DNA from 3 places in the Actinopolymorpha sp. B11F2 genome. Region 2 is predicted to be linked to each of the others. Evidence: riboswitches for the same ligand, from Rfam matches in the RefSeq annotation. Region 2 holds a riboswitch; each other region holds the start of a gene.
What was found. Region 2 has a riboswitch for thiamine pyrophosphate ahead of ABN034_RS01765 (ECF transporter S component). Riboswitches for the same ligand answer to the same signal wherever they lie in the genome.

Region 1 (10,326 bases), on a different contig from region 2:
GCGAGGATCCCCGGTGCGAGCAGGGGACACAGGATGCGGATCAGGACGTCCCACGTCGTCGCTCCACACATCCTGGCCGCGGCCTCGATGTTGGGGTCGATCTGCTCGATGAACGGCGTGAGCACGAGGATGAGGAACGGCACCGAGGGGACGAGGTTGGCGAGCACCACACCGATGAGCGTCCCCGCCAGGTGGTACTTGTAGAGCGCCGTCGCGAGCGGCACGCCGTAGGTCATCGGCGGGATCACGATCGGCAGCAGGAACGCCAACATCACCAGGCGCTTGCCGGGGAAGTCCCGCCGGGCCAGCACGTAGGCCGCCGGCACACCGATCAGCGCCGACAGTCCCACGACCGCGGCGGAGACCTCCAGCGTCACCAGGAGCACGTACAGCAGCCCGAACTCCTCCCACGCCTGGGTGTACCACTGCGTGGTCCAGCCTTCCGGGAGCCAGGTGTCGAACCACCGGGTGGCGAAGGAACTCGCCAGGACGGCGCCGAAGACGCCAACCAGGTTGACGAGGAAGAAGCCGACGATGCCGAGGACCAGCCAGCCGAGTGGACTGGCGACGAGCCGGCGCCGCTCGCGCTGGGGCGGGTGGAAGTCGGAACGCTGTTGACGCCGGGCGGAACGGCGTTCGGAGCGCTCCCGGCGCGCCGTGGCGCGGATCGCTGCCGTACTGCGCGTGACCATCACACCCGTCCCCTCGTCGCACCGCGGTAGAGCCGGGAACGCCACCCGAGGATCGCCGCGATGACGACGAACTCCACGCCGCCCATGACCATCGTGATCGCCGCCGCCATGGTGTAGTCGTACTGCTCGAACGCCGCCTGGTAGGCGGCGATGGCGATGACGCGGGTCTCCCCGGCGGGCTCACCGACGAGCACGGCGGACGGGAAGACCGAGAACGCGAGAACGAAGTTGAGGCAGAAGACGATCGCCAGCCCGGGCGCGAGCAGCGGCAGCGTGACGTGGCGGAAGCGTTGCCAGCGACCGGCGCCGAGCGTGGCGGCGGCGCGTTCGAGCGTCGGGTCGATGCCGGTGAGATAGGAGAGCGTCAACAGGAAGGCGAACGGGAAACCCGTGATGACGAGGGAGAAGAACACGCCCCAGTAGTTGTGGATCAGCTGCAGGGGTTCGTCGATGAGGCCAAGCGTGCGCAGCGTGCGATTGAACCACCCCGTCGGCCCGAGGTAGGTCAACAGCCCTTCCGCGGTGAGGACCGTGCCGAGGGTGACGGGCACGACGAGCAGCGTGGTGAGCGACCTCTTCCCACGGACTCGACCGCGCAGCCGGTACGCGACCGGAACGGAGGCGAGGACGTTGACTGCCGTCGCCGGGATGGCCAGCCACAGTGTGGTGGCAACTGTGTCGCGCAGGTGCCGGTCTGCCCAGAACCGCGCGAAGTTGGCGAACCTGCCGCCGGTCTCCGGCTGGAACGACAGTCCCACGCCATAGAAGAACGGGTAGACGAACAGCACACCGAAGAACAACGCGGCGGGGATCAGCAGGAGCAGCACCCGGTCGATGCCGTGCTCGGCCAGCCGGTGGCGAAGGGCCGGCTTGCCGCCGGTGTCGTCGTCCACATCGATCGTCAGCTGCTCGTCGTGGGTCACCGGTGGCGTCCTCGGGGCGTGTCATCGCGGGTCCCCGACGGATAGACCAGGATGCGTTCCGGCCGGATCGTCACCTGAACCCGGTCGCCGGGCGCCAACCGGTGCGGGGTCAGCAGGTGGATCCGGGTGCCGTCCGGTGTGCGACCTTCGACGGCGAGTTCGCGTCCCTGGTATTCGCAGACCTCGACGCGGACCTCGATGCCGTTGTGGACGCCCCACTGGTTGGTCGGGGATTCCACCCCGGGTGCGCCCGGGGGAGAAGTCGGACCGTCGCCGGTCTGGCCCTGGCCGGCCTCATGCCCAGGCGAGGATCCCTGCCCCTGACGGCCTTCGGGGGACGGCGCCCGTGGGGCTGCCCACGCGGGTTGAGGACCACGCGGATCGCCGCCTGGCCTGACGACCACCAGGTCCTCGGGCCGTGCCATCGCGACCACCGGGTCGCCGACCGTGAGCCGGGCCTGTGCGGCGCCATGCAGGGCCCATCCGTTCCCCGCCACGAGGACACCGCCGCGCCCGTCGATCGCGTGGACCCGCAGCTCGAAGTCGTTGCGGTAACCCATGAAGTTGGCGACGTAACGGTTGGCGGGCTGGCTGTAGAGCTGCTCCGGCGTGCCGATCTGCTGTGTGCGCCCCTCGCGGAGAACGACCAGCCGGTCGGCGAGCGACAACGCCTCCTCCTGGTCGTGCGTAACGTAGATCGTCGTCAACCCGAGCCACTGGTGGAGCCCGCGGATGTCGGTACGCATCTCCAGCCGGAGCCGGGCATCGAGGTTGGACAACGGCTCGTCCATCAGCACCAGCGCGGGTTCGAGCACGATCGCCCGTGCGATCGCGACCCGCTGCTGCTCGCCGCCGGAGAGCTGGTCGGGCAGCTTGTTCGCGTGCTCCTCCAGACGTACGAGCGCGAGGGCGTCGTTGACCCGGCGCTTGATCTCCGCGTCGGGAATCTTGCGCATGGCAAGGCCGAAGCCGATGTTCTTGCGTACGGACATGTGCGGGAACAACGCGTAGTTCTGGAACACCATCCCGAAGCCGCGCCGCTCCGAAGGAACGGTGTCGATGCGTTCGGCGTCGAGCCAGATCCGGCCGCCGGAAAGCGGCAACAGACCGGCCAGGCAGTTCAGCGCCGTCGACTTGCCGCACCCGGACGGGCCGAGCAGGGCGATGAACTCACCTGCCTTGATGGTGAGGTTGAGCCGGTGGAGTGCGGTGTAGTCACCGAACCGGCGCGACACGCGTTCGAGGGTCAGTCCTTCGAACCCGTCGGTCCGAGCGTCGGTTGATGTCATGAGCCGGCCTCCCGCGTGAGCATCGCAGCGAAGCGAGGAGTGGAGCGCGGGCGGCTGGCGGGTAGCGCTGTCATGACTCCTTGACTTTCGACCCGCCGATGAGGCGGTCCCACTTGTCGAACGCCTTGACAAGTGCGTCGGCGTCGAGCGGTGTCTCGGTGGGGTGGTCGTCGATGAGTTGGTCGTATTCGGGGCGGCCGAACTCCTCGAGGATCTTTCGGCTTGCCGGCGGTGCCATGTCGAGCGTCACGCCCTTGACCGCCGCACCGAACAGGAACGTGCCGTCGTCGTAGATCTTCGCCTGCTGCTCCACGCTCAGCATGTGGTCGAGCAGGAGCAGGATCGCCGCCTGTTTCTGCACGGACACGCCGTGGGGTACGACCGCGTAGTGGGCGTCGGTGATCCAGTGGAAGCCGTCGAGCGCCGCGATCTCGACTTCCTTGGGCACCGTGCCCAGCACCCTCGGGTTGATGTCCCACCCGGTCGTCGACGCGATGAGGTCGACGCTGCCGTTGCCGAGGTTCTTCATCGTCTCGGTCGTACCGGACGGGTAGTACTCGATGTACTTGTCGAGTTCCTTCAGGTAGGCCCAGGTCCTGTCCCAGCCCTTCACCGGGTCTTTCGGGTCCTTGTCGCCGAGGATGTAGGGCAGCCCCATCAGAAGCGTCCGGCCCGGACCGGAGTTGGCGGGTCGGGCGTACATCATCCGCCCCGGGTGTTCCTTCGCCCACGCCAGCAGTGCGTCGGCGTTCGTGGGCGGACTGGGGACCTTCTCCGGGTTGTACTCCAGGAGCGGGCCGGACGGGTCGTACATCACGACGGCGCCGTAGCCCTGGGCCAGCCACTGCATCTTGCTCGCCGCGGGGAGATAGTCGTTCATGTGTGTCAGCCGCATCTGGTGTTTGGGCACCAGTGGCATCCAGAGTTCCTGGGAGATCCCGGCCGCCAGGCCGTCGTTGCCGGTGAGGACGAGATCGATGTTGACCCGCCCGGCGTCCTGCTGGGCCCTGATCTTGCCGGTGAGCTCGGGCGCGGGCGACTTGGAGTAGGTCACCCGGCTCACGATGTCCGGGTTCTCCTCGACGAACTCGTCGATCATCGGTTGGGTGAACTGCAGGTCGCCGGCGACGTCGAGGATGTTCAGCGTGACCGGCTGGGCCGGCTTCGCGGGAACCTCGACCTCCCTGCCTCCCGTCATACTGCTGAAGCCCGCTCCTGGTGGTGGCTCGGGTGCACCACAGGCGATGAGCACGAGAGCCGCGCCCAGCCCAGCGGCGACGTACCGAACTGCACCACTCACGATGGCAGCCTTCATGGCAGCGTCTCTCCTTCGCCGGCGAGCATTGCGGTGACGAGCGACACGAGGTCCATGGGAAACGGGTTTCCCGAAGACGACCACAGCGGGCGTTCGACGGTCAAGACCCCACTTTTCGTACCAACCGGACACGTGGAGTCGCGACCACCCCCGGTATGACCCCCGGACCGACACGCGGGGCAAGGCCAGACACGACCTCGCTGCCCCGCTGTGGGTGAAAGAGCATAGTCCCCGGACGAACCGGCGCAATCCACACCGGAACGGTCCTGTTTCGGCCCAGAGCCGGCGGACTGCCCCACGACTCGACGGTGTTGTGTGGACGAGACTTGAGAGGTCGCTCCTTCCATGGCGGCAGCGGCGACAGTCCTCGTAGCGACGACGAGAGGGGTACGCCTGTGGGCGGTACCAGTGCCACCACTTCCACCACACCGGGCACACCGACCGGCGACGCGTTCTTCACCAGCCTCAACCCCGGTGCGCTCGGTATCAGCCCGGGCTTCGAAGCGGCGGTGGAGCTCGCCGGCGAGTTCGGTTTCGGCGCGGTCGACCCGGACGCCCGCTACCTCGGGGAACAGCCCGAAGCCGAGCTGTCGAAGGTGGGCGAACGCCTGGAGAGCGCGGGTCTGCGTTGGGGATCCGGTGGCGTGCCGGTCGACCTCACCGGTGAAGCGGCGAAGTTCGCGGAGCAGCTGTCGGGTCTTCCGGCGTACGCGGCGACGCTGGCGGCGGCAGGCGTCGAGCGCGCGGGTACGTGGATCCGGCCGATGAGCGACGCGGTGACGTACCAGCGCAACTTCGCCCGGCACGTCGAGCGGGTGGGCCTCGTCGACGAGATCCTGAGCGGTGCGGGGATCAGGTTCGGGCTGGAGTACGTCGGGCCGAAGACCTTCTGGTCGACCGAGCTCTACCCGTTCGTCCACACCCTCGCCGAGGCGCGCGAGCTGCTGGCGGCGGTGGGAAGTTCGAACGTCGGCGTCATCCTGGACACCTTCCACTGGTACACCGCTGGCGAGACGGCCGACGACCTGCGCGGACTGACCGCTGACCAGGTGGTCGCCGTCGACCTCAACGACGCGCCGGTCGGCCGTGAACGCGACGAGCAGATCGACGGCCAGCGGACCCTCCCGGGAGCGACCGGTGTCATCGACCTGGCGGGTTTCGTCGGTGCGCTGCGCGACATCGGTTATGCCGGGCCGATCAAGGTCGAGCCGTTCAACGCGGAGCTTCGGGCGCTGCCGGTCCGCGATGTCGTGGCGAAGACGGCGGACTCCCTCTCCGCCGTCCTCTGAGCCTCGCCCGGCTCCTCGTCGCCCGAAGTGCTCCCGGCGTCCGCCGGGGGCGGCAAATGACCACGCTGAGCAGGTGTGTGGCACCCGGGACAGGTGCCGACGCCTCGTGAGGGTGCGGACGCCTGCTCAGCGTGGTCATTTGCACCGCGCCGAGGCCCCCACGCGTCCCCGCGGCACGTCGGTTGCCGACTAAGCTACTGACGGGTAACGTCTCGATGGTCGGGTTCGGGTCCAAGGTGTTCGCTCGAGTGCGTTCGCCAGGTGCGGCGAGCCTGGCAGGCTGGTAGCCACGCGAGCGCCCGCGACTCGCGGGGTGTTCGTTCAGCCGCGTAAGCGCGCCCGGAGCGAGTGAGGAGCCGGACCGGAGCATGAAGATCGTCGTCTGTGTGAAGTACGTCCCCGACGCCACAGCGGACCGCACCTTCGACCCTGGCGACAACACCGTCGACCGGGTGAACGTGCCCGGCCTGCTCTCCGAACTCGACGAGCACGCGATCGAGGCGGCGTTGACGCTCGCCGAGGCCGGTGACGCCGAGGTCACCGCCCTTGCGGTCGGCCCGCCCGACGCCGCCGCCGCGGTGAAGAAGGCCCTGCAGATGGGCGTGGACGCCGGCGTCCACGTCGCCGACGACGCGGTGCACGGTTCAGACGCGGTGGCCACGTCCCTGGTGCTCGCGAAGGCGCTGGCGAAGATCGGCGAGGAGGGTCCTGTCGACCTCGTTCTGTGCGGCATGGCCTCGACCGACGGCGGCATGTCGGTCGTTCCCGCGATGCTCGCCGAGCGCCTCGACCTGCCGCAGGTGACTTTCGCCGCGAGCGTCGAGGTGGGGGAGGGCGGCGTACGGATCCGCCGGGACGGCGAGACCGCCACCGAGATCGTCGAGGCGTCCCTGCCGGCGGTCGTCTCCGTCACCGACCAGGCCAACGAACCCCGTTACCCGTCGTTCAAGGGGATCATGGCGGCGAAGAAGAAGCCGGTGCAGACCTGGAGTCTCTCCGACGTCGGCGTCGACCCCGGGGAGGTCGGGTTGGGCGCGGCGAGGACGGCGGTCGCGTCGTACACACAACGCCCACCACGTCAGCAGGGCACGGTCGTCACCGACGACGGCGACGGCGGTCGGGCACTCGTCGGCTTCCTGGCCGAGCAGAAGTTCGTCTGAAGCACACGCGCGGAAAGAGATTCGTCTGAAGCACGCGCGCGGAAAGAGATAGGGGAAGGCTTCCGGCATGGCAGAGATCCTCGTCCTCGTCGACCACAGTGACGGCGCCGTCCGCAAGACGACCACCGAACTGCTGACGATCGCCCGCCGCCTCGGCGATCCCGCCGCGGTGTTCATCGGCAGCGGGTACGAACGCGCAAAGGACACCCTGGCGAGCTTCGGCGCCCAGAAGGTCTACCTCGCAGAAGACCCCGAGCTGACCGACTACCTCGTGGCACCCAAGGCGGAGGCCCTCGCCCTGGTGGCGGAGCGCGCGACGCCCGCCGCGATCCTGCTGACCTCCAGCGCCGAGGGCAAGGAGATCGCGGGACGGCTCGCGATCAAGCTCGACGCCGGCGTACTCACCGACGCGGTCGACGTGGTAGCCGGCGAGAACGGCGGCGGGCCGGTCACCACCCAGTCGGTGTTCGCCGGCAACTACACCGTCGAGGCGAAGGTCACCCGCGGCACGCCGATCATCACGGTCAAGCCCAACGCCGCCACCCCGGAGCAGGCTCCTGCGCAACCGGTGGAGGAGAAGCTGGACGTCGCCGTGTCGGACCAGGCGAAGACGGCCCGGGTCGTCGAACGCACGGCACGCACCCAGACCGGCCGCCCCGACCTCACCGAGGCGGCCATCGTCGTGTCCGGCGGCCGTGGCGTCGGGTCGGCGGAGAACTTCGCCGTCGTCGAGGCACTCGCCGACGCGCTCGGTGCCGCTGTCGGGGCGTCGCGGGCCGCGGTCGACTCCGGTTGGTACCCACACGCCTACCAGGTGGGGCAGACCGGCAAGACAGTGTCGCCGCAGCTGTACGTCGCGGCCGGCATCTCCGGCGCCATCCAGCACCGGGCGGGCATGCAGACCTCGCGGACGATCGTGGCCGTCAACAAGGACGCCGAGGCGCCGATCTTCGAGATGGCCGACTTCGGTGTCGTCGGTGACCTGCACACGGTCCTGCCCCAGGCGACGCAGGAGATCACCGAACGCAAGGGCAGCTGACCGGCACACCTGGGTCGCATACCCGCCGCCGAGCGGGTACGGTCGAAGGCAGTGACGCGGGGTGCCCGTAGATCGTTCGGGCTGAGAACACACCCGTGGAACCTGATCCAGATCATGCTGGCGAAGGGACGTCGCGATGCCCGCAGCCGATGCTGCTGTGAAAGCTGACGACATGGCCGACGCGCTCGAGCGGTTGCGCGTCCGGACTCCACTTGTGCACTGTCTCACCAACGTTGTCGTGGCCGGATTCACCGCCAACGCCCTGCTCGCCGCAGGGGCGGCACCGGCGATGGCTGACGCGGTGGAGGACGCCGACGTGCTCGCCCGAGCGGCCGGCGGAGTCCTCGTCAACATCGGGACCGTCACGGCGGCATCCGCCGACGGTATGCGGGCCGCCGTGGTCGCGGTGGGTGACGCCGGCGGTCGCTGGGTACTCGACCCGGTGGCCGCGGGTGCGTTGCCCTGGCGGGCGGCCCTGGCCGCGGAGTTGACGGAGCTGTATCCCCCTGCGGTCGTACGTGGAAATGCCTCGGAGGTCCTCGCACTCACCGGAGAGCTCGGCGGTCGGGGGGTCGACGCGAGTGCCGGACCGGACGACGCGGCCGCGGCGGCCACCGCGATCGCCGGCAGGTTCGGCGCGACGGTCGCCGTGAGTGGGGCTGTCGACCTGATCACCGACGGCGAGCGGACCGTCCGTGTCGAGAACGGCCATCCCCTGATGACGAAGGTCACTGGCGTCGGCTGTGTGCTCGGCGCGCTGGCGGCAGGGTTTCTCGCAGTCGTCGACGATCCTCTTCTCGCCACCGTGACGGCTACCGTGTTCCTGACGCTGGCGGCCGAGGACGCGGTGGCGCGGGCAGACAAGCCTGGTTCGTTCGCGGTGGGTTTGATCGACGAGTTGGCCACCGTCGACGGCGACCGTATCCGTACCGGCGCAAGGCTGCGTTGACAGGTGATCCCGTTGCGCCACCTGGACCTCTCGCTCTATCTCGTCACCGACACGAGGTTGTGTGGCGGTACGCAAGGTGTGGTTGACACCGTGCTGGCCGCGGTGACTGGTGGCGTGACGGCTGTCCAGCTGCGCGACACCCACGCGAACGCCCGCGCGCTCGTGGCCCTAGCCCGTCGCCTGCGCGAAACCCTCTCTGAGACGGGCGTCCCGCTGATCGTCAACGATCGCGCGGACGTTGCGGCAGCGGCGGGTGCTGACGGAGTCCATGTCGGGCAGGAGGACCTTCCGGTCGAGGTCGCGCGGGCGCTCCTTGGTCCAGACGCCTTTGTGGGCTTGTCGATCCAGCGGCCGGATCAGCTCGCCGCGGTGCGTGAGCTGGCGGCGGGCGCCGTCGACTACCTCGGTGCCGGACCGGTCCTTCCGCAACGTACCAAGGGCGACGCCGCTGCTCCGATGGGCCTCGACACGCTGGCAGAGGTCGTCCGCGGAGCATCCTTGCCGGTCGTCGCGATCGGCGGGATCGACACCGACAACGCTGCCGCTGTCCGGGCGACCGGGGTGGACGGCATCGCTGTCGTCAGCGCGATCTGCGGGAGGCCGGACCCGGCCGCGGCGGCCCGAGCCCTGCGAAACTGCCTTGCCGTGAAGGAGGTTCGATGACACCGGCGTTGCGGACAACGCCCGACCCGGAGCAGCCAGGGACTACGCCACCCCCGGTCGCGTTGACGATCGCGACGAGCGATCCTTCCGGTGGTGCCGGGATCCAGGCCGACCTCAAGACGTTCTCGGCACTCGGTGCCTACGGCACGGCCGTGCTGGTCGCCCTCACCGCACAGAACACCCGGGGCGTGACCGGTATCCAGGTGATCCCTACCGCGTTCATCGCCGAGCAGCTCGACACGCTGTTCGCCGACGTCTCCGTCGACGCGGTGAAGATCGGCATGCTGGCGAACGCCGCGGTGATCCGTACCGTCGCGGACGCTCTCGTCCGGCTTCGACCGCCGTGCATCGTTCTCGACCCGGTGATGGTGGCGGCAAGCGGCGACCGGTTGCTGGAACCCGACGCTGTCGCCGATCTGCGCGACCGGTTGCTGCCGCTGGTCGACCTCGTGACCCCCAACATCCCCGAGGCGGCCACGCTGCTGGCCCGCCCGCCTGCACAGAGCGTGGACGAAGCGGAAGAGCAGGCACGGGACCTGCGGCGCATGGGCGCGCGGAGGGTGCTGCTCAAGGGTGGCCACCGGCTGGATTCCGACGAGTCCACCGACGTGTACGTCGACGCCGAACGCACCCGCCTGTTCAACGCCCCACGGATCAGGACCAGGCACACGCACGGCACCGGCTGCACGCTGTCGTCGGCGATCGCGGCGCTGCGACCCCAGCGTCCGGGCTGGCCGGAGGCGATCGGAGCCGCCAAGGCCTACCTCACGGAGGCGATCGCCGCGGCCGACACGCTCGCTGTGGGTACCGGTAACGGACCCGTGCACCACTTCTACCACTGGTGGGGGAACCGTGACGCCGCCTCCTGATACCGCTCCCGACCCGGCGCACAGTACGACGGGCAGTACGACGTTCAGTGCCGCGGCGTGGACCGCGAGCGCCGTGACCCGCGAGGCGATCGACGCGCTGCCGTTCGTTCGCGGGCTGGGGGACGGCTCGCTGGACCG
Region 2 (10,326 bases):
TGCATGGTGGGCCCTCGGCGGTCGGAACGGCTAGGCCCGCGCCGGTCCGGACAGGTTCGGCAGCGGGCGCAGCCGACGCGACGTTCGGCGGGGCGGTGGCAGTAGACAAGATCAGGGTCCCCCGTTGCGTTGCTTCCCCTGCCCGTTATGGCTCAGCGCAGCGGAGACTAAACGCCCGGGACGGAAGTTTTGTCGAACAGGCGATGCGGCTGCGGACGGCGAGATGCTCTCGACCACCGATGTCCTCGTCAGCCCGTCGATCCGTCACCGGACCTGGTAGATCTCCACCACGCGGCGGGAACTGATGAACGCCGGCTGCCAGGACGCCGGCACGTGGACCGGACTGCCCAGCAGCGCCTCGGCGTTGTCCCGGCACGGTCCGCAGACCCCGGAGCGTGGGCTGTACAGCACCACGTAGTCGCCGGGAAGCGGCTGCGGGTGGCTGGCGCCGGGAAGCCAGAGTTTCAACTCTCCGGACCAGACCGGGCCGCCGAAGGTTCCGGTGGCGAAGAGCTTGACCAGGCGGTACGTCCGCGGCTCCGCCCACACCGTCGTCACTCCGGTCGAATGCTGGTCGAGCCAGGGGCGGAGGTGCTCGAGTTGCACGCCACCGTTCGCGGCGAAGCTCGCGTTCTGCGGAGTGGGTTCGGTCATCCGGGCATGCTGGGCGATGCCGACCGGCACGGCCACGACGGCGAGCGTCACCCAGGTGGCGACCACCCGCGAACGGCCGCGTAGCGCCGGCACGACCGTGGCACGGTTACGCGCCAGGAGCCAGACACCCGCGACCGCGCAGAGGCAGACCGCCGGCATCAGAGGAATCCAGTACCGCTCCTTGGTGATCCGCAGCATCGGGTGGTCGGGGTCGAGGAACCCGCCCAACGCGATCAGGGGCAGCGCGAAAATCGCCGCCCAGCCGGCGAGGAACGCGAGCCTGCGGGAGATCAGGGGCGCAGCCACTGTCGCGAGGAGCGCCGCCTTGAGCCAGGTTCCTTCCGGCGTACCACCGAGAATCGCGGCGGGCCGGGAGAGGTACCACTGCCGGCTGTGCCCGATGAAGCTGGTACTCGTCGGCGACTGGCCGTGCGAGGCCGAGGCGTGCAGCCGGGCGAGCGCATCACCCGAGGCGGCGGCGTTGAGGCCGAGCTCCACGAGTCCGATGGCCGTGAGGGGAGCCACGATCCACAGCAGCCGTCGGTACGGCAGCCGCTTCCAGAGCAGGAAGGGAACGAGCGGCCAGCAGAAGACGATGTACTCACGGGTGAGGTAGCTCCAGCCGAGCAGGATGCCCACCATGACGAGGGCGCCGGCCTGCCGGCGTGCGCTCGCGGTGACGACGTGGCGCCCTTGTCTGATCGCGAGGGTGAGCGCCACCGCACTACACAGCAGGGCGGTCGCCAGGAGGTCCGGTAGCGGTGCGGTGAGGTCGGTGAAGACGATGCTGTTGCCTACGGTGAGGACCGCCGCCGCGAAGCCCACCGTGCGGTTGAAGAGCAGGACACCGAGGGCGTAGACGGCGACCGCGAGCCCGATCGCCGCGAGCGTCGGGACGAGCAGGTACGCCCCCTGCGAGTAGCCGAACAGCATCTGCGCCAGGCGCAACGGGACGATCAGGCCGATGCGCAGGAGTTGGTGCTCACCACCGCCGGTGCTCGACCGGTGAGGAAACTCGCGCGCGGCGTCGAAGTAGTTGAGCTGGTCCGACGGATACGGCGACAGCCGGTAGAGCACCGCGATGGCGGCCACCCCGAGGGCGAGCAGGATCCCGACCAGGACCGTCGTGACTCCGGGGTGCGGTCGGAGCTGCTGGTCGACGTGATCCTGCGGTGGGAGGGTGCGTGTCGGAGCGGACGAGGGCGCGCTCACCTCGGGCGTCATGGGATTGCTCGAACCTCACGATGGTGCGTACGGGAACGGTGCCCGTGTGCCGATGGCACTCGTCGGGCGTCGGTCCTCCTCAGAGCCGCCAGATCCGGCCGGAGCAGCGGTGCCCGAGCCAGGCGAACTGGCCGAAGGACGTCACGCTGAGGCCGAACGAGTCGAACGCCGGTTGGTCGTGGTCCAGCCACCACTTGTAGGCGGCCTCGATCTCCCGCCACAGCAGGCGCGGGCCGTGTTGCTCGACCTGGATCTCCCCGGACGGACCGCGGACGGCGCAGGCGCAGGAGGTCCCGTCGTAGACCCACCGCCGGGACTCGGCCTCGGTCCCGTCCGGGCACGGAGTCATGTCCTTCTGCGCCTGGTCCGCCCTGGGTAGGCGTTGCGGGCCCGTCCTCTGACCGACCGACCGCAGCCGGGGGAGTCGAACACCCAGGGCGAAGAGCGCGGCCGGGTCGGACCACACGGTGTCGGGATCGAGTGGCGTGGTCGTGCGATACCACGGGACCGCGTTCTCGGCCTCGGCGATCACTGGTGCGGGTTCGTCCTCGCAGGCGACGTCGGCGAGTTCGACGAAGTTTCCGGCCGCCCGCCCGTCGGCGGCGACGCTCAACCGTGCAATGGCCGCTCCCGCGAACGGGTTGTGCCACGTCACCACCAGTTCGCCGCCCGGGCGGACGAGCTGAACCCAGGGATAAGGCACGTCGCGGACCGGGACGGTCGCGATGACCTGGTCGTAGGTGGCGCCGAGGTTGCCCGCGTCCGGCGCGGTGTCACCCGGGCCGATCTTCAGGGTCAGCGAGGATGGCGTCATGGGCTCTCCTCGCAGATCTCGCGGCTGAGGTTGCCGAGCGTGGACAGCCGTCCATGCGCCCACGCGGCCGGCGGGCAGAGCCACTGCCGTCCGCAGAAGACACAGTGCGAACGCTCCAGGGTGGGCCAGGGAACGAGCCTCCATCGGCGGCGCCAGCTGAGTGCGTCACGTTGGGGCCGATGGATCGTCGCCAGCTCGCGTGCCCGGCGGTCGAGTTCGTCTTCGACAGCTCCGGATGGGCGTGCGCCTGCCGCCAGGAACCAGACATCGGCGTGCGACGCCGGTGTTCCCGCTGGTTTCCGCGTGCCCCTCTTCCCTGGGCCCCTTTTCCAGGTGACCGTGGGTGTCGTCGTTGCCATCGCTACGAACCTCCCCGTCGAGGTGATGGCGCTGCGGCACTGCTTCTGCACCGACGGTAATCCTGTGGTAGTGCGCGTACACCACGAATGCGCAAATTTGCACTTGTGTCGTTCACTACCCGGGCCAAACGATCATCGCCGATGATGTGCCAGGGTGCGCGAAATCGACCTGGCGTCACCTACGGCCACATTCCCCACCAGAACCGGAAGAAACGGATGTACGCCCCACGCTCCGGAACGAAGTCCCCCACCATCCAGCGCCGGCGACTGGCGGCCGAGCTGCGCCTCCTTCGTGAGCGCGCCCAACTCACTCTCGAGGATGTCGGCGCCCGGCTCGGCTGGTCCGTCGCCAAGATCAGCCGGATCGAGACCGCCGTCGTCGGCATCAGCGCCAAGGACCTGGGCCACCTGCTCGATTCGTACGGCGTCGAGGGTGAGCGCCGGACGGCGATCCTCAGCAAGACCCGCACCGCGCGGACGAAGGGCTGGTGGGACGCCTACGCGGAGTTCGTGCCCAGCGACTACGCCGACTACATCGAGGTCGAGGCGCAGTTGGCAGGGATGCGCTGCTACGACGCACACCTCGTCCACGGGCTGATGCAGACCGAGGACTACGCCCGCGAGATCATCCATGCCGCATCGATGGGGCTGTCCTCGCCAGCCGAGATCGACCGCCGGGTGGAAGTACGCATGACACGGCAAGGGCTGCTCACCCGGGAGGAGAATCCGCCTCGGTTCTGGACCGTCCTCGCCGAGCCTGCGCTCTCCTGGCTGGTGGGTTCGCCGAAGGTGATGGCCGAGCAGTACGACCGGCTCCGCGCCTTCGCCGCACAGGACAACATCACCCTGCAGGTCCTACCGACCTCCGCCGGAGCGCATCCGGCGACGAGCGGGACATTCGCGATCCTGGAATTTCCTCAGCCATCTGAGCCCGATGCCGTCTATGTCGAAACTATGACGGCTAATCGATATGTCGAGCGAGATGTCGAGATCTACCGGTATAGCCTGGCTTTTGACCACTTGCGTGCGATGGCTCTCAGCCCAATGGATTCGGTGGACTATCTCGCGCAGGCGGCCGACAAGATCATCAGAAGTTGAATCCGACGAGGGGATTGACCATGCGGGTTTGCACACCGGACCCGTTGCGCCTGGCGTGGCGGACGAGCAGTTACAGCGGTAACGGTTCCAACTGTGTCGAGGTCGCTGCGTGGCGGGCCAGTAGTTACAGCGGTAACGGTTCCAACTGTGTCGAGGTCGCCGGGCTCGGTCCGCAGATCGCCATTCGCGATTCGAAGGACCGTGGCGGACCGATTCTCGCGTTCAGCGTTGGCTCGTGGCAGGCGTTTGTCGCGGGTGTGCGGGCCGGCGATTTCGAGACCGCCTGATCAGCAGCCCGTCACCAGAACAGGAACCGCCAGGTTCCCAGGCCGAGGCTGAACGCCGTCGCGCCGACCATCACCGCGACCGTCGCGAGGAAGAACACGCCGTCGGCTGCGCGGAGGGGTTGTGGTCGGGCAAGCGTTCGACCGTGCTCGCCCGTGAACCCGCGCGACTCCATCGCCGTCGCCAACCGGATCGCCCGCCTGATCGCGCAGACGAGGAGAGCGAAGACCCCGGAGGCGAAGAGCCGGACCCTGCGTAGCGGTGCTCGGCCGGGGTCGATCCCACGCGCGCGCCGGGCCAGCATCAGGGTGCGCCACTCGTCGCCCAGGACGGGCACGAGTCGCCACGCGGCAAGGGCGCCGAACGTGAAGCGTGGCGGTGTACGCAGGTGCTGGACGAGCGCGTCGGCGAGCTCCGTCGGATCGGTGGAGGCGAACACCACGACTCCCGGCAGAGCGATCGCCAGGATCCGGAGGCTGATCGCGAGGGCCGCGAGCGCACTCTCGGTGGTCACCAGGAACGGCCCGGCGTCCAGTAGGGGAGCCCCACCCTGGCGGTCGGTGAACAGCAGAGTCGAGGCCGCGAGCCCACCGGTCAGGAGGGCCAGCAGCCAGAGCCTTCGCAGGAAGACCCGCCACCTGACACCGGCCGCCGAGACCGCGGCGAGTTCGGCGGCGAGCACGAGCGCAGGTGTCACGGCGTCACCGGTGAAGAGCAGGCCGACCATGACGATGGTGGCCGCCGCCAGTTTGGTGACGGGGTTGAGGCGTCCGAGCAGGGCCTTCGGGTTGGCGACGATCGGCTCCGCCAGCACACTCATGCGCGTTCTCGCTTCGCTGCCATCCGCTGGTCGCTCTCGTGGACAAGCCGTCCCGCCCGCATCTCGAGCGTGCGGTCGGCGAAGGCCGCTACAAAGTCCGCGTCGTGGCTCACGAAGGTCACCGCATGTCCTTCGTCGCGCAGGTTCGCCAGCAGGTCGAGCAGTTCGAGCCAGGTGCTCCTGTCCTGTCCGAACGTCGGCTCGTCGAGCACCAGTGCCGCCGGCCCGGTCGCGAGAGCGGTGGCGACGGAGAGGCGTCGCTTCTCTCCACCGGAGAGGGTGAACGGGTTGGCGCCGGCGAGATGCGCGAGCCGCAGGCGGTCCAGCAGGTCGTCGACGCGCGACGTCACCTCGCGGGGGGAGCAACCGATGAGCCGAGGACCGAGCGCCAGCTCGGCGCGGACGGTTGAGGTGAGGAACTGGTGCTCGGGATCCTGGAAGACGGTGCCCATCGCGCGGACGAGCTCCGTCGCCCGCCAGGTGTGCAGCGGTGATTCGCCGCCCTGCCGCCGGAACAGCCGACGTCGGGCAGCCGTCCACCGGGGGTCTAGCCCGGCCCGGACGTACAACGACGGCATGGCACGGATGTGGCCCGCCGACGGAGGCAGCAGCCCGGCGAGCAGCATCGCGAGGGTGGACTTGCCGGACCCGTTGGTACCGGTGAGCGCCAGTGCCTCGCCGGCGTGGAGCCGTACGTTCGCGTCGACCAGCGCGGGCCGGCTGGCGGCGGGATAGGTGTGGGTCAGCCCCTCCGCTGCCAGCAGCGGTTCGGTGGCGGGTTCGGGTGAGGGCCGCCGAGGTGGCCGGTGCCCTGGAACCCACACCCCTGCGGCGGCCAGCCTCTCGCCCTGGGTGGCGAAGACCTGCGCCGGTTCACCGTCGGCGAGGACGCCGCCGCCGGCGCGCAGGACCACCACCCGGGAGACGAGCGGCAGCCAGTCGTCCACCCGGTGGTCGACGACGATCAGGGTGCTGCCGCGAGCCGCGACGACCCGTTCGACCGCCGTACGCACGAGGGCGGCGCCGTCCGGGTCGAGGTTCGCCGTGGGTTCGTCGAGCAGCAGGAGGGCGGGAGCGAGCGCCATGACGCCGGCGAGGACCAGGCGCTGTTTCTCGCCACCGGACAGCTGACCGGTGGGCTGGTCCCGGTCGTACGGGAACCCGGTGAGTTTCAGCGCCTCCTCGACCCGCGGCCAGATCGCGGGTGTCGGCACTCCGCGGTTCTCCAACCCGAACGCCACGTCGTCGCCGGCCCGGGCCATGACCAGCTGGCTCTCCGGATCCTGGAACGCGATGCCGACCCGCTCCCGTACCTCCCTCGGCGGAGCCCCGCCGACGGTGAGGGCGCCCTCGACCTCGCCTGCCTGTTCGGGGTCGAGGAGGCCGGCAAGGGCCGTGAGAAGTGTGCTCTTGCCCGCGCCGGACGCGCCCGCGAGCAGGATCCGTTCCCCGGGCTCGACGGTGAGGTCGAGCCCGCGGACGGCCCACGCCTGCCGACCGGCATGGCGGTAGCCCCAGGCGCGGGCGCGGACGCCCAGGGCCGCTGGGTGCGCCGGTGTCATGTCGTGGACTGCTCGCGCCCCGCGGCGAACGGTGCGAGGACACCGGTGCTGGCCAGCGCGCGCACGAGCACATAGCTACCCACTCCGGCCAGGGCGACGGTGCTGGCCACGACCAGGACGCCGTAGGCGAGCATCCACGCCGCTGCCCACGCGGCGTTGTAGAGGACGTTGTCGAGGACGGCTGGTACCAGTCCGGCCGTCAGACCTGCGACCAACGCGGCCGGCAGCCGCCAGGACCGGTAGCGCAGCGCCGCGAATCCCAGCTCCGCGCCCAGACCTTGCACCAGCCCGTACACCACGATCATCAGCGGGGCGGGCGCGCCGAAGAACACCGAGACGGTGGCGGCGACGAGTTCGGTGAACACAGACGCACCGGGCTTGCGGATGACCAGGCCGCCGAGCACACCGGGAACGAGCCACATGCCGTAGAGCACCGCCTGGGCGGGCGGAAACCAGGTGAACGCCGGAGCGGTCGCGGCCCACAGTGCGTTCCACCCGGCGAACACCACACCGAACGCGGCCGCGAGCACGGCCGCCACGATGATGTCGACCGTCCGCCAGCGAAGGCGGGTGGTGGGTGGGGAGTCGAGGCGACCGGTCGGCGTCTCGGTGGAGTCATGGGACATGGCGTTGCCCTCCCTGCTCGTGCAGAACCCTGCCCACGCAGAGCCTGCTCACGCAGATGACGGGCGACCGCGTCCTGCCGGATCCGTTCGGGCGCAACAACGCACCTGCTCGTGGGGTGCGAGTCAGGTGCGTACGTCACGTTGCCGTGGCCGGACAGACCGACTTCCTGCGCTGGAATTACCCAGATCAGGTTCGAGGGTCTGCGGGTGTGCCAGTTTGCGTGGCCCCGCACTCTCAGCGCTTCCGCGCTCCCCTGTCGTCTGCTGCTTTGTCGCTGGTTACATCACTGGGTCGACGCGTCGATGCGGCGACCTGACCCGGAGGCTAGCACGACGCCCGCGACCAGTCAGGACACGTTGCTAGAAACCGAGCGGAGCCTGGGCGAGAGCCTCGACGGCGGCGTCAGGTCCGCTGGTCTCGACCCGGGCGACATCCTTGCGTCCCCACATGTAGAGCGCGATCTCGCTCGGCTTTCCCGCGAGCACGGCGGTGGGCTCCCCGTTGCGGACGCGGACGGTGGAGCCGTTGGGACGGACCACGAGTAGACCGACGGCACAGCGGCGGAACAGGAACCGGCCCGGCCCGGTGACCCGGCGCCACAGTGCCTCCTCCAGGTCGGCCGGCAACTCGCGCTGCTCCCAGTCCGGCCTGGCCCGGCGCACGTCCTCGTGGTGGACGTAGAACTCCATCGTGTTGGCCGCCTCGTCGATGCCATGGATCCGCATCGGTGACCAGCGAGGTGGGCCCTTCCGGAACCGGTCGACGACCTCGGTGTAGCCGAGTCGCCGCACCAGTGCGTCCATCGTCGTCTTCGTACGCTGGGCCAGCGGGCCGATCACCATGCCGGCCGCGGCCACGACGTCGCTCTCCCGGATGACGAGATGCGCCACGAGATCGCTGCTCGTCCAGCTACCGCACAGCGTGGGGGCGTCGGGACCGACCTCGAAGAGGAGGTCGGCCAGCGCCTGGCGTTCGGTCCGGGCGTGGTCGCTCATGCCTCGATCCTAGTGTTCGATCCGCTCCTGGCCGGCTCGGCGAGGAGCTCGATCTGGGCAAGGACGAACGGCTTGCCGTCGCCGCCGGTGAACTCGAACCGGTAGTGCGTGCAGGCCGCCGGGCGTGCGAGGGCGAACACCCGGGTCTGCGAGCGCCACCGGAACTCCTCGTCCGTACGCGTGTCGAGCACGTCCCACCGCACACCGTCTCGCGAGCCCTTGACCACCCACGCGCTCGGATCACGTCCCACGGATGCCGAGGTGAGGGTGTAGAGCTCGACCTGTGTCGCGCTGTCAACCTCGCATTGCACCCAGGCGTCGGGTCGGTCGAACCCGACATCGACACTCGCCGTGTCGTCGAACAACCGCGCCGCCACGATCCCCGGGCCGGCGGTGACCTCGCCAGCAGTCGTGATGTCAACGAGGGGTTGCGGCAGGGCGCCGGTCGTCGTCAGTGACGGCGGCGCGCTGCGCGGATCCGTGCCCCACGTGGACGGTCGTGGGCCCATCACGAACTCCAGCACCGCTCCCTCGGCGAGCAGGTCGTGGGGGAGCGTCGTCGCGTCGTACGCCTCACCATTGACGGTCAACGACTGTACGTAGGGAGTGTCCGGGCCGTTGCCGGGTGCACTGACGACCACGCGGCGGCCATTCTCGAGATGGATGGTGGCCCTGGTGAAGAGCGGCGAGCCGATGGCATACGCCGGCCTGCCCACCTGCAGGGGGTAGAGGCCGAGGGCGCTGAACACCTGCCAGGCCGACATCTCGCCGTTGTCCTCGTCGCCCGGGTAGCCCTGGCCGATCTCGCTGCCGAGATAGAGCCTGGCGAGGACGTCGCGCACCTTCTCCTGCGTCTTCCACGGCTGCCCGGCGAAGAGGTACATGTACGCGATGTGATGGGCCGGCTGGTTGCTGTGGCCGTACATCCCCATGCGTACGTCCCGCGCCTCGGTCATCTCGTGGATGACCTGGGAGTACGACCCCTTGAACTCCGCGGCTCCGGTCTCCGGTGTCGCGAAGAACTCGTCGAGCTTGGCCGCCAGCTTCTCCCTTCCCCCGTAGAGACTCGCCAGACCCTCCCCGTCGTGTGGGACGTGGAAGGCCATGTTCCACGCGTTGGTCTCGGTGTAGTCGAAGCCCCAGATCCGTGGGTCGAACTCCTCAGGCGACAACCGCCGCCGGCCGTCGCCGTGCCTGCCCTGGAAGAAGCCCACCACCGGATCGAAGAGGTGGACGTACCCTCGGGCCCGCCGGGAGAAGTACGCCTGCTCGGCCAGGTAGCGGTCCCGGCGCGGATCGTCGCCTTCGCAGCGTTCGGCCAGCTTCCCGGCCATCATCGCGATGCCGAAGTCGTTGATGTAGCCGTCCATCGCCCACGACATCGCCTCGTGGGTCGACTCGTCGGCGGTGTAGCCGAGGAAGCGGGAGCTGTCGATGCCCTTCCGGCCCACATGGTCGTTCGGCGGGCGCACGGTGGCGTTCTTCAGCGCGGCGTCGTAGGCCGCCTCGACGTCGAAACCCGTGACGCCCTTGACGAACGCGTCCGCGAACGCCACGTCGGAGCTCGTCCCGACCATCAGATCGGCGTAGCCGGGCGAGGACCAGCGCGAGATCCAGCCGCCGTCGCGGTACTGCTGCAGGAAACCGTCGACCAGCTCGCCCGCCAGACCCGGCGTGAGGAGGGCGTACGCCGGCCAGGTGGTGCGGTAGGTGTCCCAGAACCCGTTGTTCACATGGACCTTCCCGGGCACGACCCGGGCGCCGGTGGAGGTCGGCGTGCTCGGTGGCGTGGTGACCGAGGACTGGACCGCGTGGGCGTAGACCGGTTCGGCCGCCGTCCCGATGTTCTCGTACGCGGAGTTGGGATAGAGGAAGAGCCGGTACAGGT
Region 3 (10,326 bases), on a different contig from region 2:
CCCATTCCGGCGCGCCGCCGAGCTGTTCGAGTCGGTCGCGAAGTGCGGCCTCGACCCTGGCCTGGGACACGACCATCGGCGGAGCGGCGGTCCGCAGGCCCGGATCCCCGAACTCCAGCCTCGCGATCGGGCGATCGCCGAGGTACGTCGTGATGCGCATCGCGCGCAGTGACTCCTCCGGCAGCCGGCCGAGCGCACCGAGCCTGCCGAGCACCTCGGACCCGCGCGCGTGCAGGAAGTTCGCCCGCGACGTGACGGCCGGCCCGGGTGCGCGATCGATCAGCCGGACGCGCACGCCGTGCAGCCGTAGACCGCAGGCCAGCGTCAACCCGGTCGGGCCAGCACCGACCACCAGAACCTGGGTGGTGTCCATCTCCGCTCTTTTCATTTACGAGACGGTATCGATATGTAAATCGTATCATCTCATCGCTCGGAGACGCGTCGCTCATCAGGCTTGCGCGGATCTGCCGAGCCGGCGGAGCAGAACGTAGACCAGCAAGGAGTTGTAGGCGATCCCGCCGACGATGTACGGCCAGTACGTGGCGCCCTCGGCGGCGAGCCAGTAAGCCTTGGCGGGCCAGTACGTCGGCAGCAGCCCGAACAGGAGTTGCGCGGGCGAGTCCAGCCACCAGGGGATGATCGGCAGTCCGAACAGCAGCATGCCGATCGCGCGCATGACGGCCAGGCCTTCGACCTTGTTGCTGGCGATGGCTGGCATGAGCAGTCCGACGACGGCGGCGCCAGTACCGCAGACCAGCCCGATCGGGACCGACTTCAGCACGAGGTCTGCCGGTACCTGCATGGTGAGCGCGAGCGCGGCGACGATCGAGACCGCGGAGACGAGCGTGGTCACGACGGCGCGGTAGAGCGGGTAGGTGAGCGGTGGGATGGGCGCGACCCGCAGGGCCGCGAGGGTGTGCTGATCCTTGTCGTCGAGCAGCATCAACCCGCACAGGGCGCCAAGCACGGCGATCGGGCCGACGATGACGAACGCGCTCACGATCAGCACGTGGTACGGCGTCAGGTCAAAGGCGTACTGCCGTTGCAGGAAGTTGGTCAGCGGCGGCAGGAACCACATGGCGAGGGCGTAGATGAACGGCCCCAACCCGACACCGATCATGATGGTGTCACGCCGAATGCTCTTCAGGTCGTTACGGCCGAACGCCAGGACCGCTTGCGTTGTGCTCACGCGCCTCCCTCCTTCGCCACGATGTAACGGTCGAAGACCTTCCGCGCGAGCCAGGCCAGTCCCACGATCCACAGCAGCTGGTAGGCGAGCGCGTACGCCACCTGCCAGCCGCTCAGATCGAGCTGGCCGAACGCGGATCCCAACATCAGCAGGGATCCCTGGGTCGGGAGCAGGTAGAACACGGGATGGTTCCAGATGCCGGCGTACGACAGGAGCGGGACGTTCAGCACCGCTATCACACCCGTGGACGGGATCAGCCAGTCGGTCATCGACGGGAACGGTGCCGCGGAGATGAGTCCGCAGAGCAGGAACAGCAACGTGCACAGCACCACGGCCAGGAACAGCATGCCCGGGTGGAACGCGGCGCCCGCTCCGCTGACGCTCACCACGCCCGCCGCAACCAGGCTGAGCAGACTCAACGTGGCAAGCTTGCCGGTCAGATAGTGCCCGAACCGCACCGGCGTGGACAGCAGGGCAAACAGGGTGCGTTCACCCTTCTCGAAGAACACCGCTCCGGCGATGAAGAAGAACCCGATCAGCACCGAGTCGCCGAACACGATATACGGCATGGCCGTGAGCTTGAGCCCGTCCGGGATGAGAACGACGATGACCTCCCACAGCACGATCGAGAACGCCGTGGCGTAGAAGAATCCGTAACGCCACTGCAGCCGCAGGTCCAGCTTGACAACAGCGCGGAGAGGCCGGACAACCGAGGTGATCATTGCAGTGTCCGTCCGGTGAGGTCGATGAAGACGTCTTCCAGGCTGGCCTCCTGGCTGTGTATGGCCTGGACCTGCCGGTTGCGTACTAACGTCGCGAACGTGTCGTCATCGGCGAGTGTGTCGATCGGAAAGTCCTTGTACTGCAGCTCTTCGACGGTCGATGTGCGGTAGCTGACGCGGACTGTGCGTTGGCTGCGGCGTACTTTGTGCTCCTCTGGAGTGTCGAGCGCGGCGATCTGCCCGTCGACGACGAACGCCACCCGGTCACACAGCTGGTCGGCGGTGGTCATGTCGTGCGTGGTCAGGAACACGGTGCGGCCCTCGGCACGCAGCTCCCTGATGATCTCCTTGACGATGCGGGCGTTGGCCGGATCCATGCCCGAGGTCGGCTCGTCGAGAAACAGCAGCCGCGGCTTGTGCAGCAGGGCGCGGACGAACACCAGGCGCATCTGCATGCCCTTGGAGTACTTGCTGACCCGGAGGTTCGCGTGCTCGGCAAGCCCGACCCGGTCCAGCAGCGCCATCGGGTCCTCCTTCTCGCCGGGGTACAGCGAGGCGAAGAACTCCAAATTCTCCAGCCCGGTCAGTTTCTGATAGTGGTTGGGCAGCTCGAACGAGACGCCGATGCGCCGGTAGTACTCGGACTTCCATGCCGCTGGCGGCTTGCCCCACACGCTCACCGCTCCGCCGTGGCCGGACAGCAGGCCGATCAGGATCTTCTGTGTCGTGGACTTCCCGGCGCCACTGGGGCCGAGGAAACCGAATACCTCGGCCTCCTCGACGCAGAAGCTCATCCCGCGTACGGCCGGCTCGGCCGACTTCGGGTAGGTGAACGTGAGACCGTCGACTGCCACGACAGGGTTGGCAGCGCTCATGACCCCGACTCCTCAGAATTGGAAGCTGTCTTCCCGGTTCGCCACCTGGCGGCGATCCGGGCGTACTCGACCTCGAGGAACGCGTACATGTCGCGCATCTGGCGAAGCCGTTGTGAACGATCGTCGCCACCGTCTTCGTCGAGTAGGTCGAGCATCTCCAGGCCACGGTCGGCCAGCTTGTGCCATTCGGCGGCCTGCTTGGCCTTCTCCTCGGCCTCGTGCAACCAGAAACCGGGTCGGAGCCGGTAGTAGGTGCGACGCGAGCCGGGCTTCGCGTACCGCTCGACCGCACCGGCCCGGACCAGCATCTGCACGGCCATGCTGATCGACCCGCTGCTGACCTGCAGCGCGGCCGCCAGCTCATCAGCCGACTGATGCGGTGGATCGCAGACCAGCAGCCAGCCGAGCACCCGGCCCGGCATGCGCGGCAACCCGACGCCGGCGAAGTAGAGCCCGATCTCCTCGACGTACTCCTGCAACTCGCCCATGCGAGCAAGCAAAACCGGTGCTACTCAGAAGTTTCAATAGTTTTTGAAACTATCTCACGAGCCGGACAGCATCAGAGCGCCTCCCCGGCCTTGGCGACCTACCGTCGTGGCGAGTTGGTCTGGCTGGACACCGTGGAGATCGTCGACGGGCGGATCACGGAGTACAGGAGACTGGCCAATCCCGAGAAGCTCGCTCGTATCGGTCACATCTGAACCCGCCATCTTGTCTCCCTGCCGAACCCTCCGATTCCGGGGGGGGGGGCGAGGCTCAGGAGAGGACAAACACGATGGGACACGTGGTGATCATCGGAGGCGGTTTCGCGGGTGTGTGGAGCGCGGCGGGAGCGGCGCTGGTACGCGGAGACGCCGACCTGCGGATCACGCTCATCGCGCCGAACGAGCACCTGGTGCTGCGGCCGCGCCTGTACGAGCCGGAGCCGGACCTGGCCCAGGTGGAACTCAGCAGGATCCTCGAGCCGATCGGCGTCGAGCACCTGCGGGCCGCCCTGGGCGTCGAATGCCGCCTCGCCGACAGGGTCTACATCGAACTCCCCTTCTTCCCCCGGGAGGCGGCGGTCGCCTCCGCCGCCTGAACCTTCGGGGTGCCCTGCGTGTCATCGCTCAGACGTGAAGAAACGGAGACCCATGTGACGACCAACACCAGCAAGCGTACGGCTCGCCGAAACCACGATCGGAAAACCCGGCGTCTGATATTGGTGTCCTTCGCGATGCTGATCGTGTCGCTGGATCAGTACATCGTCGTTGTCGCGCTCCCAGACATCGGTCGCGCTCTTGGGTACTCCGCCCAAACTCTGCAGTCGGTCATTTCAGCGTACGCCATCGCATCCGCCGGCTTTCTGCTTCTTGGTGGCCGAGCGGCGGATCTGCTGGGGAGACGTCGAATGCTGGCCATCGGCCTGACCCTTTACGCCATCGCCTCCTTCGCTGGAGGCATCGCCACCACACCTGCGGTACAGCTCTCAGCCAGGGTCGTGCAGGGAATCGGAGGTGCCATGGTATTTCCGGCAACTCTAGCCGTGATCAACACGACCTATCGCGAGGGACGGGCACGCAATCGTGCCCTCAGCATCTGGGGTGCATCAGGTGCGGCCGGACTGGTGATAGGCGTTCTCCTGGGCGGTATCCTCACTCGCAGCCTCGGGTGGTCCTCGGTCTTCTTCATCAACGTTCCATTGGCAGTTGGCGCGCTTGCGGCGGCTTTTGTCGTCGTGCCCAAGGATTCACCGGTCGATCGCACGCGTAGCTTCGACTTGGCCGGTGCACTGACCGTGACAGTCTCGGTGACGCTGGTCGTATGGTCCCTGATACAAGGTCCTGTGCTTGGCTGGACGTCGGTGATGGTCGTCGGGCCGGCACTCCTGGGCGTGGTGCTGGCCTGGACATTCACAAGGATCGAGTTGCGGTCCCGCGATCCTCTGGTGTCGCGCGTATTGCTGCAGAATCGATTCGTACGCCTCGCAGTCGTTGTTGCGTTCATGTTCACAGCGACATTTGGGTCGCTGCTGTACTTCCTGTCGATCTACCTCCAGAACGTCCTCGGATACAACGCCTTGCAGACCGGCCTCGGCTTTGTTGTCCCCACGGTTGTCGTCGCCGCCGCGTCCGCACTCGCGGGGCTGATCTCGACGCGGATAGGTCTGAAGAATGTCGTTGTCTGCGCACTCGGCGTCGGGCTGCTTGGCGCAACCGTGCTCGGTCTTGCCATGACGGCCAACGCGTCCTACGCGGACCTCGCCCTCGGACTGATTCTGGTCAGCATCGGCGATGGCGCGATGTTCACCGCGATGTTCATCATCGCGGCGATCGGAGTCGAGCCGAGCCGGCAGGGCGTTGCCTCGGCGATCGTCTCCACCGGCTCCGGGCTGGGCGCGGTTGTTGGCCTCGCCTTCTTGGTACTCCTGGCCAACAACGGGCACGCAGGGCTCAGCGGAGAGGCCCTTCGCGTGGCGACGGCCAGCGGGAGCAGATCCGCCGCTTTGGCGATAGCCGGCGGGATCGCTGCGACTCTGGTCTACGCGATCGCGCGGTATCCACGATCACAGAAGGATTCGCGCGAAGCAGCTGCTCTCTCCGGCAGACACCTTGCGTGCGGACCAAGCGCGGGTATGACCTGTGATACAGCCGAGACATGTCAGCAACGGCCCGACTCCATGGGTCTGTCTTCGTAGCACGCCACCAGGTCGGCCACCGTGATGTGGTCCGGCGCGATCGACGACTGCGGCAGCAAGCCTAGCTGCGTGACCTCCTTCGAGCCGACGGCGACTGGGGCCCGCAGCAGATGGCCTTGAGTTCCAGGGCGCCGGGCAGCCCTACGCGATCTCGAGCACTGCCTTGCCTGGTAGCTTGCGGCCGATCAGTAGCTCGACCGCCTCGCCCGCGCGGCTCCAGTCGCCGCGCCAGCCAATCTGCGGGTCAAGCTTCCCGGCGGCGAGCCAGCGCAGGAGGGGCGCCAGGTGCCGCCCCATGTCGCCGAGCGTGTTGTCGAACGCCTCGATCTTCCGGTACAACCCCACAGTGCCGTACGGGGCAAAGACCGCCGGCTCACCCGAGGTGCCGCCGATCGACTGGATCGAGCCGCCCTCGCCCAGGAGCCCGAACGCCTGCACCAGCTGCGGCCCGCCCACGTTGTCGATCACGCCGAACAACGGTTCGTCGATCGCATCGAGGCCGACGACCACCTCCGCCGCGCCGAGCTCGGCCAGGCCCTCGCCGCGTTCGGGACTGCCCACGCTAGCGATCACGTGGGCGCCCGCAAGCGCCGCGATCTGCACGGCGAACCGCCCGACTCCCCCCGACGCACCGGTCACCAGGACGCGCTCGCCCGCGACGAAGCCGAGCCGTCGTAGGGCCCGCAGCGCCGTACCGCCCGCCACCGGCAAGGTCACCGCAGCACCGAGCTCCACATCGTCGGGAACGACCGCGACATCGGCGCTGTCCAGCGCCCGTCGCTCCGCCCAGCCGCCCGACCCAGCGAAGCCGACCACCCGCGTGCCGACGGCCGGCCCGGAGCCGTCACCAGCGCCACGACGTACGACGCCGGCCGTGTCCCAGCCCAGCACGGTGCCCTCCTCGGCAGCGCCGCGCGCATAAGCCAGCTCACCACAGTTGAGCGACGCCGTCTTCACGTCGATCAGAACCTGAGCCGGGCCCGGCTCCGGTTCCGGTGCCTCGCCGAGGCGGATGTGTCCGGGTACGGAATGGTCGACGACAAGAGAACGCATGGCTGACCTTTCTCACAAGCGGTTCGGATGTAGATGCGACAGGGATCGGGGCGCGGTTCGTGACAGCGCGGCTTCAGGGCCAGCGTTCGAACGGCTCGGTGACGGGCTGGCCGCTGAGGACCCGGGGCAGCAGACTCGGCAGGCGGCCGGGATAGAACCGTTCCGAGCTGTTGACGATCTCCTCGATCGGCCACCACCGCGATCCGATGCAGTCGTTCCGCTCGTCGTCGGTCCGATTGCGTCCGCTGACCTGGGGCTGGCGTTCTGGAAGGCGAACCATTACTACTCGTTCGTGCTGCAGGCGTCGGTGACCGCGGTAGCGGTAGGTGGCTGTTCGCTGCCAGGCCGGCTCACTCAGGTGGGTTGCGTCGGTGGTGAGGCCGGTCTCGTCGTGCAGCTCGCGACCGGCGGCATCGGCCCAACCCCCGCCCGCTTCGATGCCTCCGCCGGGAAGTTCCCAGACGGTGCCGACAATCGGGTCGGTGGATTCAGTTGTCTTCAGCAGCAGGACCTTGTCGTCCGCGTCGAGGACGGAGTATCCGGACGACATCTCGTTCCAGGATTGGCAGATCGTCCGGACGCTCGGCAGGTCGGTCGTCGTGATTATCTGCCGAACGCTAAGCTCAGCGGCCGTTCCGTGGAAGACATAGGCTCATTGAATGAGTCACGCTGCGAGCCCGCGATCCATGCTGGAGAAGGTACTGTCGATCCTGGAAACCGTCGGATCCGACGGGCCGGTGGTTACCCGCACCCGCATCATCGAGCGCACCAGGCTGCCGAAGGCGACCGCGAACCGCATCGTCGCCGATCTGGTCACCACACGCCTGCTGCAGCCGATCGATGATGGAGTCGCTCTCGGCCTTCGACTCTTCGAACTCGGGTCACGCGCCGAACATCGAGGCCTCGGCCTCCGGGACGCAGCCCTCCCCTACATGCAGGACCTGTACGAGATCACCCATGCAACCGTGCAGCTCGCCATTCTCGACGGCACCGACGTTGTCTACCTGCAGAAGATCTCCGGACGTCGCAGCGTCCGGCTCGACACCCGGGTCGGTGGTCGGCAGCCCTTGACCTGCACAGGATCGGGCAAGCTGCTGCTCGCCTTCGCAGTGCCAGACCTGCTGGAGAAGGTGATGTGCGAGCACGGTTTGGTCAGCCGCACACGGAACTCGCTGACGGGCGAGGCCGCGTTGCGGCGCGAACTCGCCACCATCCGCAAGCAGCTTTTCGCCGTCGACAACGAGGAGTTCGCCATCGGCACCCGTTCGGTCGCCGCCGGCATCACGCACCGCCAACAGGTCGTCGCAGCACTCAGCTTGTCGGGCAGCACGGACCACATTTCCACACCGACCATCGCACCCGCCGTCCGCGCGGCCGCCTCCGCGATCAGCCGCAAACTCGCCACCACAGCCATAGATCACGCGGTCACCCGGTAGGTCAGGTTAGGCCCCCAACGCCGTCGTGAAGAGTTGTGTCATTCGCACAATGGTGACGCGCGTGGCCTGCTAAGGTCATACCTCCACGCGGGTGCTCGCTGGCAGCGGGCTGAGAGGGAGCTGACGCCGCTCCGACCGTTGAACCTGATCCGGGTAATTCCGGCGAAGGAAGTGAGGAGCGCCCGTGCTGCCCCGTTTCCACTGCATCACCAACTCTGCGACCCTCAATGGTCAGCCGATCGAAGCTGTCGTTGATGCCGGTGTCGATGCGATTCAGGTTCGCGCGAAGAATCTCACTGACCGCGAGCTGCTGGACCTGACCGCCGAGGTTGTCGCCCGGGTTGCCGACCGGGCGAAGGTGATCGTCAACGACCGGCTTGACGTTGCGCTTGCCGCGGGAGCCGACGGTGTGCACGTCGGTCTCGACGACCTGCCGGTCTGGCACGCCCGCCGCCTCGCACCCGCCGGATTCCTCGTGGGCGGCACCTGCCGCCACGCCGAACATGCGCGCCAGGTGAAGGCCGAGGGCGCGGACTACGTCGGTGTCGGCCCCATCTACCTCACCACGAGCAAGCAGGGGCTTCCCGACCCGATCGGGCTGCACACCCTTGCCGACGTGGCGAAGGTCCTGCCCGCAATCGCGATCTCCGGCATCACTCTCGACCGGGTACCCGAGGTGATGCGGGCCGGTGCGTACGGCGTCGCCGTCATCGCCGCGCTCGCGCAGGCCGATGACCCCGGAGCCGCAGCCGCCGAGATCGCTGCGGCCATTCGTACCCATCGATGGCGTACCGGAGACGAGGAGGCCACGACCGCCCTCGCTCGATGAAGGTCGCGGTCATCGGCGGGGGGATCATCGGCCTCGCCTGCGCCGCCGAGCTGATGCGGGCCGGTCACGACGTGCGCCTCTTCGACCCCGCGCCGGCATCCGGTGCGACGCACGCCGCGGCCGGGATGCTGTCCCCTGCCGGGGAGGCGTGGCACGGTGACGAGGACCTCCTACGCCTGGGCGTGGAGAGCGCGCGGCTGTGGCCGGAGTACGCCGCCTGGCTGGAGGCCACGTCGGGACACGATGTCGACTATCGCCGCCACGGCACACTCCTGGTCGGCCAGGACCACGATGACCTACAGGTGGTACGCCGGACACTCGACGTGCTTGCCAAGCATGGCATCGCGTTCGAGGAGCTGAGCCGGCGCGAGCTGCGGCAGTGCGAGCCGACGCTGTCGGCCCGGGCCGGTGGCGGAGCCTCGCTTCCCGACGACCACAGCGTGAACCCGCGCAAGGTCGCCGCGGCACTGCTCGCGCTGCTGGACCGTCGCATCCAACGCTGCCGAGCCACGCCGTCGACCGCCTCCGCCTCGGTGGACGGTGTCCTGACCGACGACGGCCGCACCATTTCGGCCGACGCCGTGCTCGTCGCCACTGGCTACGCCCTGCCCGACCAGGTGCCACAGCGGCGATACGTGAGACCCGTCCGCGGCGAGATTCTCCGCGCCCACCTGTCGTCCGGCGAGGGCCTGACCCGCACCGTGCGGGCCATCGTGCACGGCGAACCGGTGTACGTTGTCCCCCGGGCCGGCGGTGAGGTGGTCATCGGCGCCACCAGCGAGGAACACGGCGGCGAGCCGGTTCCAACCATCGGCGGGATCGGCCGGCTGCTCGACGCGGCTCGCACGCTCGTCCCCAGCCTGGACCGCGCGGAAATCCTCGATGTCGTCGCGCGGAATCGTCCCGGCACCCCGGACAACGGTCCACTGCTCGGCCCGGGCGGCATCGACGGCCTCTACCTCGCGGCGGGCCACTACCGCAGCGGCATACTCCTCGCTCCCATCACCGCCCGCATCCTGCGTGAGCACATCGAGTCCCGCGGTGGATCGTGCCCGACGTCTTCGGCCGACCCCTTCTCCCCCGGCCGATTTGATAGGAGGAACTGATGGACATCACTGTCAATGGCGAACCGGCACAGGTACCTACCGGCGCGACCGTCGCCGATCTGGTGCTCGAGCGACTGCCGGATCCGAAGAGCGTCGCCGTCGCGGTCAACAGCCAGGTCGTACGCGCCAGCACCTGGCAGCAGACCGGCCTGCGATCCGGCGACAGCGTCGAGATCGTCACCGCCCGGCAGGGAGGCTGACGTGGCGTCTCTCACCATTAGCGACGTCGAGATCTCCTCCCGGCTCTGGGTCGGCACCGGTGGTCTGACGAACATCCGCACGATCATCGAGGTCATCCGTACCGCCCGCCCGGGCTTCGTGACGGTGTCGATGCGGCGCACTTCCCACACCGGCGAGGGTTCACTGCTCGAGAGCATCGCTCCGTCACTGCAGGAGACCGGCGCGCGCATCCTGCCGAACACCGCCGGCTGCCTCAGCG

Region 1: linked by a shared signal. The riboswitch ahead of thiM (hydroxyethylthiazole kinase) and the one ahead of ABN034_RS01765 (ECF transporter S component) in region 2 are both predicted to bind thiamine pyrophosphate.
Region 3: linked by a shared signal. The riboswitch ahead of thiE (thiamine phosphate synthase) and the one ahead of ABN034_RS01765 (ECF transporter S component) in region 2 are both predicted to bind thiamine pyrophosphate.

Annotation. Positions count from the first base shown of each region.
Region 1 covers NZ_JBEFTX010000004.1:216,963-227,288, reverse strand. The annotation lists gene ABN034_RS09925 (ABC transporter permease) at 1-692, opposite strand, end outside; gene ABN034_RS09920 (ABC transporter permease) at 692-1,615, opposite strand; gene ABN034_RS09915 (ABC transporter ATP-binding protein) at 1,612-2,904, opposite strand; gene ABN034_RS09910 (extracellular solute-binding protein) at 2,975-4,219, opposite strand; gene ABN034_RS09905 (sugar phosphate isomerase/epimerase family protein) at 4,615-5,508, shown strand; gene ABN034_RS09900 (electron transfer flavoprotein subunit beta/FixA family protein) at 5,877-6,668, shown strand; gene ABN034_RS09895 (electron transfer flavoprotein subunit alpha/FixB family protein) at 6,736-7,707, shown strand; TPP riboswitch at 7,755-7,853, shown strand; gene thiM (hydroxyethylthiazole kinase) at 7,844-8,656, shown strand; gene thiE (thiamine phosphate synthase) at 8,669-9,319, shown strand; gene thiD (bifunctional hydroxymethylpyrimidine kinase/phosphomethylpyrimidine kinase) at 9,316-10,188, shown strand; gene ABN034_RS09875 (TenA family protein) at 10,172-10,326, shown strand, end outside.
Region 2 covers NZ_JBEFTX010000001.1:381,017-391,342, reverse strand. The annotation lists gene ABN034_RS01795 (ArnT family glycosyltransferase) at 265-1,878, opposite strand; gene ABN034_RS01790 (hypothetical protein) at 1,958-2,692, opposite strand; gene ABN034_RS01785 (helix-turn-helix domain-containing protein) at 3,193-4,149, shown strand; gene ABN034_RS01780 (DUF397 domain-containing protein) at 4,170-4,436, shown strand; gene ABN034_RS01775 (energy-coupling factor transporter transmembrane component T family protein) at 4,448-5,254, opposite strand; gene ABN034_RS01770 (ABC transporter ATP-binding protein) at 5,251-6,816, opposite strand; gene ABN034_RS01765 (ECF transporter S component) at 6,813-7,442, opposite strand; TPP riboswitch at 7,590-7,708, opposite strand; gene ABN034_RS01760 (TIGR03085 family metal-binding protein) at 7,803-8,438, opposite strand; gene ABN034_RS01755 (GH92 family glycosyl hydrolase) at 8,435-10,326, opposite strand, start outside.
Region 3 covers NZ_JBEFTX010000006.1:326,022-336,347, forward strand. The annotation lists gene ABN034_RS14325 (FAD-dependent monooxygenase) at 1-373, opposite strand, end outside; gene ABN034_RS14330 (Rv2686c family ABC transporter permease subunit) at 449-1,189, opposite strand; gene ABN034_RS14335 (fluoroquinolone export ABC transporter permease subunit) at 1,186-1,911, opposite strand; gene ABN034_RS14340 (ABC transporter ATP-binding protein) at 1,908-2,786, opposite strand; gene ABN034_RS14345 (GbsR/MarR family transcriptional regulator) at 2,783-3,274, opposite strand; gene ABN034_RS14350 (hypothetical protein) at 3,365-3,487, shown strand; gene ABN034_RS14355 (hypothetical protein) at 3,571-3,867, shown strand; gene ABN034_RS14360 (MFS transporter) at 3,922-5,463, shown strand; gene ABN034_RS14365 (zinc-binding dehydrogenase) at 5,605-6,516, opposite strand; gene ABN034_RS14370 (NUDIX domain-containing protein) at 6,590-7,066, opposite strand; gene ABN034_RS14375 (IclR family transcriptional regulator) at 7,176-7,952, shown strand; TPP riboswitch at 8,030-8,140, shown strand; gene thiE (thiamine phosphate synthase) at 8,137-8,781, shown strand; gene thiO (glycine oxidase ThiO) at 8,778-9,887, shown strand; gene thiS (sulfur carrier protein ThiS) at 9,887-10,087, shown strand; gene ABN034_RS14395 (thiazole synthase) at 10,089-10,326, shown strand, end outside.